3 regions of the uncultured Psychrobacillus sp. genome follow, and region 3 is predicted to be linked to each of the others. Evidence: riboswitches for the same ligand, from Rfam matches in the RefSeq annotation. Region 3 holds a riboswitch; each other region holds the start of a gene.

What was found. A riboswitch is a leader RNA that binds a small molecule or an ion and turns the genes downstream of it on or off. The one in region 3 is predicted to bind S-adenosylmethionine.
Region 1: it holds a riboswitch for S-adenosylmethionine, as region 3 does, so the genes downstream of both, Q0371_RS05800 (PLP-dependent transferase) here and Q0371_RS00415 (5-methyltetrahydropteroyltriglutamate--homocysteine S-methyltransferase) in region 3, are expected to answer to the same signal.
Region 2: it holds a riboswitch for S-adenosylmethionine, as region 3 does, so the genes downstream of both, metA (homoserine O-succinyltransferase) here and Q0371_RS00415 (5-methyltetrahydropteroyltriglutamate--homocysteine S-methyltransferase) in region 3, are expected to answer to the same signal.

What each region holds. Positions count from the first base shown of each region.
Region 1 covers NZ_CALIED010000023.1:49,947-53,255, reverse strand. Annotated here, with positions in the region: gene Q0371_RS05805 (homoserine dehydrogenase) at 1-8, opposite strand, end outside; gene Q0371_RS05800 (PLP-dependent transferase) at 133-1,425, opposite strand; SAM riboswitch class I at 1,547-1,663, opposite strand; gene Q0371_RS05795 (glycerol-3-phosphate acyltransferase) at 1,808-2,449, shown strand; gene Q0371_RS05790 (YdcF family protein) at 2,468-3,055, shown strand; gene Q0371_RS05785 (hypothetical protein) at 3,146-3,309, opposite strand, start outside.
Region 2 covers NZ_CALIED010000011.1:116,222-119,530, reverse strand. Annotated here, with positions in the region: gene speD (adenosylmethionine decarboxylase) at 1-224, opposite strand, end outside; gene metA (homoserine O-succinyltransferase) at 677-1,585, opposite strand; SAM riboswitch class I at 1,731-1,834, opposite strand; gene abc-f (ribosomal protection-like ABC-F family protein) at 1,919-3,309, opposite strand, start outside.
Region 3 covers NZ_CALIED010000006.1:9,905-13,213, reverse strand. Annotated here, with positions in the region: gene Q0371_RS00420 (hypothetical protein) at 69-368, opposite strand; gene Q0371_RS00415 (5-methyltetrahydropteroyltriglutamate--homocysteine S-methyltransferase) at 469-1,575, opposite strand; SAM riboswitch class I at 1,691-1,793, opposite strand; gene Q0371_RS00410 (ABC transporter ATP-binding protein) at 1,866-3,309, opposite strand, start outside.

The DNA of each region.
Region 1 (3,309 bases), on a different contig from region 3:
TTTGCCATGCTGTCTCCTCCAAAATGAATCTGTACAATTGAATATAAATAATCGCACTTGTGTAATATTTCAATAAATTTATTGACTATTTTACATATTGTAGACTATTTTTATTCATTATACAATAGGATTCTATCTAGAGAGGACATTTGTTTTTCTCAAAAGTACTTTTTCGAGTGCATTTTGTAAGTCTTCAACAGCCTCCAAGCCAACAGACAAGCGGATTAGATCCTCTGTAACACCTGTTTTTACTAAATCCTCTGGAGTAAGCTGTTGGTGAGTAGTAGAAGCTGGGTGGATAATTAAGGATTTTGCGTCTCCTACATTAGCAACATGAGACCAAATTTCAATATTATCAATAATTTGTCTACCTGCTTCTCTGCCTCCCTTCACTCCAAATGTCAGAATAGAACCGAAGCCATTTTTTAAATACTTTTTAGCCAGCTCGTGCGTTGGATGGTTTTCAAGCCCTAAGTAGTTAACCCATGACACTTCCTCATTTGCATTTAAGTACTCTGCAATCTTCTGTGCATTTTCGTTATGTTTTGGCACTCTTAAGTGAAGTGTTTCTAGTCCTTGAAGAAAGGAAAATGCTGCCTCTGGGCTAAGAGTAGGACCAAAATCCCGAAGCAACTGAACTCTTAGCTTAATTGCAAATGCCACATTTGGTACGTCGATTCCATAACGTAGCCCATGATAAGTAACATCAGGCTCTGTAAATCCTGGAAATTTATCGGAGTTCCAATTGAAATTCCCTCCATCTACTACTACACCACCAATTGTTGTCCCATGTCCTCCAATCCACTTCGTTGCAGAATGTATAACAATGTTAGCTCCATACTCTATAGGATTTGAACCAAAAGGTGTAGCAAATGTGTTATCTACTAATAATGGAACTCCTACTTCATTTGAAATCTTTGAAACAGCTTCTACGTCTAGAACATTTAAGCTTGGATTTCCAATGATTTCTGCAAAGAAGCCTTTCGTTTTGTCTGTAACAGCTTTACGGAAATTTTCTGGGTCAGAGGAATCTACGAATTTTACTGTAATCCCATAACGTGGGAGTGTATGTGCAAATAGATTAAAAGTTCCTCCGTATAAATTTTCAGCAGCTATAATTTCATCTCCAGTTCCAGCAATGTTCAAAATAGAAAATGCTATGGCTGCTGCTCCTGAGGAAAGTGCTACTGCTGCTGTTCCTCCTTCCAGTAATGCAATTCTTTGTTCAAAAACATCTACTGTTGGGTTTGTGATTCTGGAATAGATATTACCAGTCTCTTTCAAGGCAAATAGATTTTGTGCATGCTCTGTGTTTTGAAATACATATGAGGTTGTTTTGTAAATAGGTACTGCTCTAGATCCTGTCACTGGATCAGGCGTTTGTCCACCGTGTAATAGAAGTGTTTCTTTTTGAAGATTAGTCATTTGAATTCCTCCGATTTAGTAGATTAGATGGATGCTGGAGGCCAGAGAGGATTATAGAACTGACAACTATAAAAACCCCTCTTCAATTAAGAAGAGGGGTCAAATTGATGACATGTTCCTCCTCTTATCTTCCAAATTCTATTAAAGAATTTGTAGGATTTAGCACCTTTCCAAGTTATAGAACTTGGTGGTTGCCGGACTTCTTAGGGCCTATTCCCTCAGTCACTCTTGATAAGAGTATTTGATTAGTATTCCATCTTGTTACACAGTATAAGTCTCCATATATTTAGATGTCAAGTCATTTTATAAAAATTCTGAAACTTCTTCTTTTTTTAATCGTTTAATATAATAGATAGAATAATTTTATAAGGGGTGTCATAGAATGATTGTTTGGATTGTTAGCATTCTCCTAACAGGCTACATTATTGGTTCGCTACATGGATCTAAACTCGCTCAATGGATGAGTGGAGTTAATATAAAAAAAGAAGGTCTAAATAATTCCGGAGCATCCAATGCTACTGTCGTACTTGGCTGGAAGTATGGTGTTTTAGTGGGAGTCATAGATATATTAAAGGGTGCCATTATGATTATTGGCGTACGTGTACTTTCTGAGCAGTGGAGCTTGTTTAGTTCATCAGAGCTGGATCTACTTCTTTATCTAGCTGGTGCCGCGGTTATTTTAGGACACAACTTTCCAGTTTTCACAAAATTTAAAGGTGGGAAAGGCACAGCCTCCATTATCGGGGTTTTACTTGCATTACATTGGCCGGTCGGACTGGCTGGATTGCTTATATTAATCTGCGTTACACTTTTAACAGATTATTTGTTGATTGGGGTTTTGTTTTTTTACCTCATATTTTTAGGAGCCTCTGTCTGGACAGCAGATGGAACAGGGCCAATCTTAATAGCAGGCTTCCTATTTTTAATGGCTTCCTTCTTACACATAGAGAATGTCCAACGATTAATACGGAACGAAGAAACAAAAATTTCCTCTGTTATAAAGAAAAAGAAGCCTTCGGTTTAAAGGAAAAGAGTGAGTTAAATGAGCAAAAAAAAGAGGTGGATTGTGGTCATTCCATTCATAATAATCGCATCGAGCGGATTAGGTATGTGGATGCTTACAAGTAAATGGCTCGAGGATGGGTTAAAGCCTAAGGCCGACGGTTCCAATGAGTATGCCATTGTGTTAGGGGCCAAGGTCAAAAAAGGGCACATCCCTTCTCTAGCACTTCTTTATCGTTTGGAAGCAGCACTAGATTATGCTGAAAAATACCCATCTGTAAAACTTGTTGTTACTGGAGGACAGGGACAAGATGAGGATATAGAAGAAGCTATAGTCATGAAGAACTATCTCGTAGAGAATGGAATTATGGAGAGTCGAATCATAGTAGAAGATCAATCTACCTCTACGTATGAAAACCTTTTATACTCTCAACAGCTTCTCCCTGACAGCGTTACCTCTGTCACAATTATTACGAGTGATTTCCATTTACAGCGAGCAAAAATTATAGCTGAGGGAATAGGATGGGACGCAGACGTGGTAGCAGCTAGGACACCACAAATTTCAGAGGCAAAACTACGTTTGCGCGAAAGAGCGGCCTTGCTAAAAACCTTTGTCTCCGGAGAATAACAAGGGAGGGATAAAAAAAGAAGAGTAGCTTTGCTACCCCCTTCTTTCTCCCTCCCCCAGCTCGCTCATTTGCGAATTATAGGAAAGTTATTAACCCTCGACCAGTGCATAATATTTCAGAAGTTTACCTTCTAATTCAACGAGTAAAATAGGGCCTTCTTTTTCTATAGTAGAAAAAATATTTGAACCCACAGGGAGCTTATTCGACATTTCATCTTCAAAGTCTGTGTCTGAATCATTTCTTATTTTTATTT
Region 2 (3,309 bases), on a different contig from region 3:
TCCTGTTGCGCTATGTTTAAAATATTCGCTTCTATAATTTCGGACACTTTTGTTAATATATTGGTTAGACGCTCAGCGTTATATTGCTCATCAATGTATTCAATATATTTTTCCCTTTCTTCCTTCGTCCTTGTATAACAAATATCATACATATTAAAGCTTAGTGTTTTCGTCAGATTATTAAAACCATGTAACTCGATTCTTTGTTTTGGTGTCAAACTCATAGACATAACCCCACTTCCAATAATTGAAAATCATACTTTTATAGATATGTGTATCAACAAAATACAATGTCTCTTCAATTTTGTCTTCCCTAATATTTGAATAAATAAAACTAAAATCAATAAAAAACTCCTGAATATTAAAACAGGAGTTTATATGTGTCAATTTCAAAATTCCTGTTTTTATAGAAAAACACGAACAATTAAAAGAGAACAATAAAATTTATATGATTTTTAATAATAAAGTAGAATTGACTTTCGCTCATATCGCGGACGCTTTCCGTGGCGTGAGTGATAAACCATCACCCATCGCTTTCGCACGTGGTTGTAACGTTTTTATCTGTCTCACTCATCCCTGCTTACGTCGCCGCCCTCCGCTGCAATCAATATATATAATGTTCACTTTTATCTTTAAAATGCCTTTTATGAAATTGACTCATATATAATTTTTCTTTTTACTCCCAGTTATAAGGAGTAGCCTGATAAACATAGTAATTCAACCAATTAGAAAATAATAAATGTGTATGTGCCCTCCATGTATTTAATGGCTTATTAGAGGGATTATTATTTGGAAAATAGTATTTTGGCATCTCAATATCTATTCCTTTAGTTATGTCTCTATGATATTCTTCTGCTAATGTGTGCGCATCATACTCTAAATGACCAGTGACCATCACCATTTTATTGTCGTTCGATTTTACAAGAAACACACCTGCTTCCTCCGAAGTGGATAAAATAGTTAGTCGCTCATGCTTTTCTATTTCTTCTTCAGATACAGAAGTGTAACGAGATACGGGAGCATTAAACTCTTCATTAAATCCTCTTATTAAATTCTCCACTTGGTCAGTTAATATATGCCGATACACTCCCGAGCATTTACGAGAAAGTGTGAATTTATCTATACCAAAATGATAATACAGTGCAGCCTGCGCGCCCCAACAAATATGTAAGGTGGAGGTAACATTTGATTTAGACCATTCCATTATTTCCTTCATTTCATTCCAGTAATCGACCTCCTCAAATGGCAACTGTTCTACTGGAGCACCAGTGATAATCATCCCATCAAACTTTTTTTCTCTTATTTGATCAAATGTAGTGTAGAAAGTATCCAAATGGGTTTTGCTGGCATTCTTGGATTCATGCGTCGCTGTATTCATAAAGGTTATATTCACTTGTATTGGGGTATTCCCCAGAAGCCTTAATAGCTGAAGCTCCGTTTTTTCCTTCTCAGGCATTAGATTAAAAATAATAATGTTAAGTGGACGGATGTCCTGCTTGTAAGCACGCTCTTGATCCATGAGAAAAATTTTCTCTTCTTTTAACAGCTTAGCTGCAGGTAATTGTTTCGGAATATTGATAGGCAATGACTTTCCCCTCCCAATGAAATGTGCAAGAGCACCTGTGATTTCGCCTCAAACTAAGTAGGAAATCGAACAGGAGCAAGGCAATTATTAAAATAAATACCTCTCTTTCCATGTAAGAAAAGAGAGGCAGGAATTTGCTAACTAGCTCTTATCTTCCAAGATCGTCTTGTTAGGAATTAGCACCTTTCTGTACAACAGAGGTTGCCGAAGTATCACAGGGCCTAATCCCTCCACTTCTCTTGATAAGAATATTAAATTATTTAAATTATTCGTTAATAAGTTATATTAGCACGCTCTATTACTTATATCAACCCATTTTGAAAAGTATTCGGGTCATTCTGCTAAATCTAGCCATTTCTCCAATAATTGCTCCAATTGCTCCTCTACCCGAAGTTTTTCCAAGCTTAATGCCTCATAATTTTCCCAATCATTCTCTATGCTAATTTGTTTAGTTAGCTCACCTATAACATTTTCGAGCTCACTTATTCGCTTTTCCAAAGGAATTTCCTTTTGTTGTTTGGCAGGTGTTGCTTCTTTTAATGGCTGATTGATTATTTCTTTCCTAGTATTTTCTTTCGAGCAAAACTCATTCCATTTTTCCCTTGCCCATTCGTAAGGGCCTTCAAATGTGGTAAGCTCGCCATGCTCTAGCCAAGCAGTCCTTGGAAATAGTTTATTTAGAAAATATCTATCGTGAGATACAGCAATAATAGTCCCTGTAAAATCATCTAGCGCTTCCTCTAATACTTCTCGTGAATCAATATCAAGATGATTCGTTGGCTCATCTAATATGAGACAATTTATGTCTTGATGCATTAGCTGAGCAAGACGGAGTCGCATTCTTTCTCCTCCGCTTAAATCAGCAATTCTTTTAAAAACATCCGCCCCATAGAACATAAACTTCGCTAAAATGTGTCGAGCCTCTCCTTCTGCCACATTTACTTCTGCTCTAAAAATATCTATTAAGCGAGCTTTTGGATCTGTTATTTCGAAATGTTGAGAAAGATATCCATGGCGCACATTACTACCAAATCGAGCTTCACCCGAATCTATTAACTCTACTCCTCTAAGAATATTCAAAATGGTAGTTTTACCCGTTCCATTCCTACCAACGATTGCAAGACGGTCCTTCCAATATACATGAAGCTCTGCACTGTTTAATAACATTTTTTCACCAAAGCTTTTGAAAGCCTCTTCCATTATGACAACTTCTTTTCCGCTTCGGGGTGCCGCGTCAAAAGATAGACTCATTTTCTTAGGATCTATCAGAGGTTTACGAACCTTTTCCATCCGCTCTAATGCCCGTTCCATATTCCTCGCCTGACGGTGTAAACTCGCATTTGGAGGAACTGCTTGGTTAGCCCAAATCCTTAACCTCTTTATTGCTTCTCTCATTTTCTTTATCTTTTTTTGTTGCTCCTCATACTGTTGAAATTCACGAGTAAGCTTTTCTTCCTTTTCGATTAAAAAAGAAGAATAATTACCATGATATTTCGTAAGCATACCATCCTCAAGATCTGCAACTTTTGTAACTACCTTATCTAAAAAATATCGGTCATGTGAAATAATAACAACTGTACCTGTATAACTAACTAAATACTCCTCTAACCACTCTATTGCAAACAAATCCAAATGATTAGTCGGCTCATCCAACAGTAAAAGGTCTGGCTTGGTTAATAGTAGCTGTCCAAGCATTATTTTCGTTTGCTCTCCACCACTTAAAC
Region 3 (3,309 bases):
TCGCTGTTTGTTTATTAAAATAAAAACTGATACCTGTCTCTAAAATAAGACAAGTATCAGCAACTTAGTTATCCTGCATGGGACCATGTAGTAGGGGTTCCTGCTTTTGGGCAGTTTGGAAAAGTAGAGCCAGCCTCTAGAAAAGCTTCATCTCCATCTTCATCCACATAGCGACCGGATGTTAATACTTCCTGCCCTGAGCTGTGGGTATGACTTTCAGAGCGTTTCCAATACGTAACTACTTCCGTGTCGGGACAGGAAGGGAACTTCGAACCTTTTTCTAAAGTTCTAGTACTACCAGACTCACACGTATAATTACCGGTTTCTTCTACGACATCATCTGTTGTATATTCATAAACTTTACTCATCATACATTCCTCCCATATAGAACTGATATCTTATTTAAATAGATACCCTAACAGGCAAATGTAAAAACATTTCTACTAACGTTATTCACATGTGGGTAAGTCAGTTCCAGACATCCTTTGCTATTTGGACTACATGGCGAATTTTTGCCCATTGTTCCTCTTCAGTTAATATGTTTCCTTCCTCAGTAGAAGAAAATCCACATTGAGGACTCAAGCAAAGCTGTTCTTTTGGTACATATTTAGTAGCATCTTCGATGCGAGCTTTAACTAATTCTTCTTCCTCTAGGTCTCCATGCTTAGACGTAATCAGCCCTAGGACAATATTTAAATCCTTTCGATTAACATGTCGTAAAGGCTCGAAACCACCAGAGCGCTCATCGTCAAATTCTAAAAATAAACCATCCACATGTAATCCACCGAATATAGTTTCTGATACTAACTCATAGCTTCCGCTTGTAATATAAGTGGATCGGAAATTTCCCCGACAAATATGCATGGTCACTAGCATATCGGCTGGTCTTTTAGAAATAGACTCATTAATAGCCCTTGCAGAAAGGGATAAGGCTTGCTCTAGCGATAACCCCCTGTCCTTTAAGGAAGCGAGGCCTTCCTCGGAAAAGGAGGTAGCCCATGAAGTATCATCAATCTGAAGATAAAGACAGCCCTCATCGTAAATTGCCTGGATAAACCCTTGATAAGCTGTGATTAAGTCAGAAAATAATTCCTCATCATTGTTATACACACCTTCCTCAATTGCAGCTCGGTAATAAAGCATGTTCGGACTAGGAATAGTAAATTTTACAACAGCATCCCCAGCTGCTTCTTTTAAAAACTTGAAATGCTCAATCATGTAATGGGTACTAAAGCCAATCTTTCCTGTCACCTTAATACCATGAGCTTTTGTTTGCACCCCTTTAAAGGAGAGTCCCTGATCGGTTTCATAAAATTCCACGCCATCTAGTCCGCTTAAAAAATCGAAATGCCACCATTTTCGACGAAATTCTCCATCTGTGATAGAAAGTAATCCAGCTTCCTTCTGTTTTTCTATGAGTTTAATAATCTCTTCATTTTCCACTTGAGTTAGCTGCTCTTGGGAAATATCTTTTTGTTCAAATTGAGCCCTTGCTTGCTTTAAACGTTCCGGTCTCAGGAAGCTTCCAACGTGATCTGCTTTGAAAGGTGCTTTTACAAGTAATTGATTTGTCATATTAAATTCCTACCTTCTATTTATATTATGTTGCGATTACTACTGTCTATAAAATCAAATAAAAAGAGGGCTCGCTTCATAAGAAGAGAACCCTCAATATATATTGAAGTCATTCTTCTTATCTTCAAGACTTAATGTCTATTGGATTTAGCACCACACCTAAAAGGCTGGTTGCTGAGACATCATAGGGCCAATCCCTCCGTCTCTCTTGATAAGAAATAAAATATTAAATTATCTAAATATAATAAAAATAAGTTTAACATGGGCTTTAAACAATTTCAAGGGCTACCTTACTTAGGGATAGCTACCCAGTGACCGTCGGATACCTCAACCAGCTCAGAATTCTTTAATTGATACTTGTCAGTAACATTAGACTCTTCCATGAGCACACGCTTTTTCTTGGCCTCTACTTTTGGGTCAGGGATTGGAATGGCTGCTAAGAGAGACTTAGTGTACGGATGCTGTGGATTAGTATAAAGCTCCTCACTTTCTGCTAGCTCTACAATTTTTCCAGAATACATGACAGCAACGCGATCACTTATATGTTTTACCATGGACAGGTCATGTGCGATAAATAAGTATGTCAGGCCTAGTCTGTGCTGTAAATCCTCCAAAAGCTCTACAATCTGTGCTTGTATAGAAACATCTAAAGCCGATAGAGGTTCGTCACAGACGATAAAATCAGGCTCAACCGCAAGTGCTCGAGCGATACCTATACGTTGTCGCTGTCCACCAGAGAACTCATGTGGATAACGTAATGCATGCGAGGGCTCTAAGCCTACCAATTCTAGTAATTCCTCTACCCGCTTCTTTCTCTCCTCTGCATTTTTGCTCAGACGATGAATATCTAATGCCTGCCCAATAATGTCTAGCACCTTTAAACGAGGATTTAAGGAAGAGTAGGGGTCCTGGAAGATGATTTGCATATGCCGACGCATCGTTTTAAGCTCATTTTTACTTAAACGATTAATGGCCATTCCTTGATATAGCACATCTCCATCTGTAGGCTCATGCAATCGAAGAATCGCCCGACCGGTAGTAGATTTACCTGAGCCTGATTCTCCTACAAGACCAAGAGTTTCCCCGGGCTTTATAAAGAAGCTAATATCGTCAACCGCTTTTAAGACATTCCCGCGACTTACTTGAAAATGCTGTTTTAAAGATTTAACTTCCAGCAGTGGCTTTCCATTTTCTAATCCAATAGAACGAAGAGGAGGTTTCTTCGGCTTTTTCTTCTCGTCTAAACGAGGTAAGGCATTTAATAGTTTTTTCGTATAGTCATGCTTTGGGTTAGCAAAAATTTCTTCGGTAGTTCCTGTTTCAACGATTTCTCCATTTTTCATCACAGCTACACGGTCACACATTCCAGCGACAACTCCAAGGTCATGAGTAATTAAAATAATAGAGGTCCCAAAGCGCTTCTGCATATCCTTCATTAAATTTAGTATTTGAGCTTGAATGGTCACGTCTAACGCAGTAGTTGGCTCATCTGCAATAAGTAGAGTAGGCTTACATGCTAAAGCAATGGCAATCATAACTCTTTGACGCATACCACCAGAAAACTCATGCGGATATTGGTTATAACGTTCTTCACTATTTTTAATTCCTACAAGCTTGAGTATCTCAATAGCTTGTGCCTTTCCCTCTTTTTTCGAGAGCTTTTGGTGCTTAATAAGGCTTTCTGCTATTTGAACGCCGATACGAATGGTTGGATTTAAAGAGGTCATTGGATCC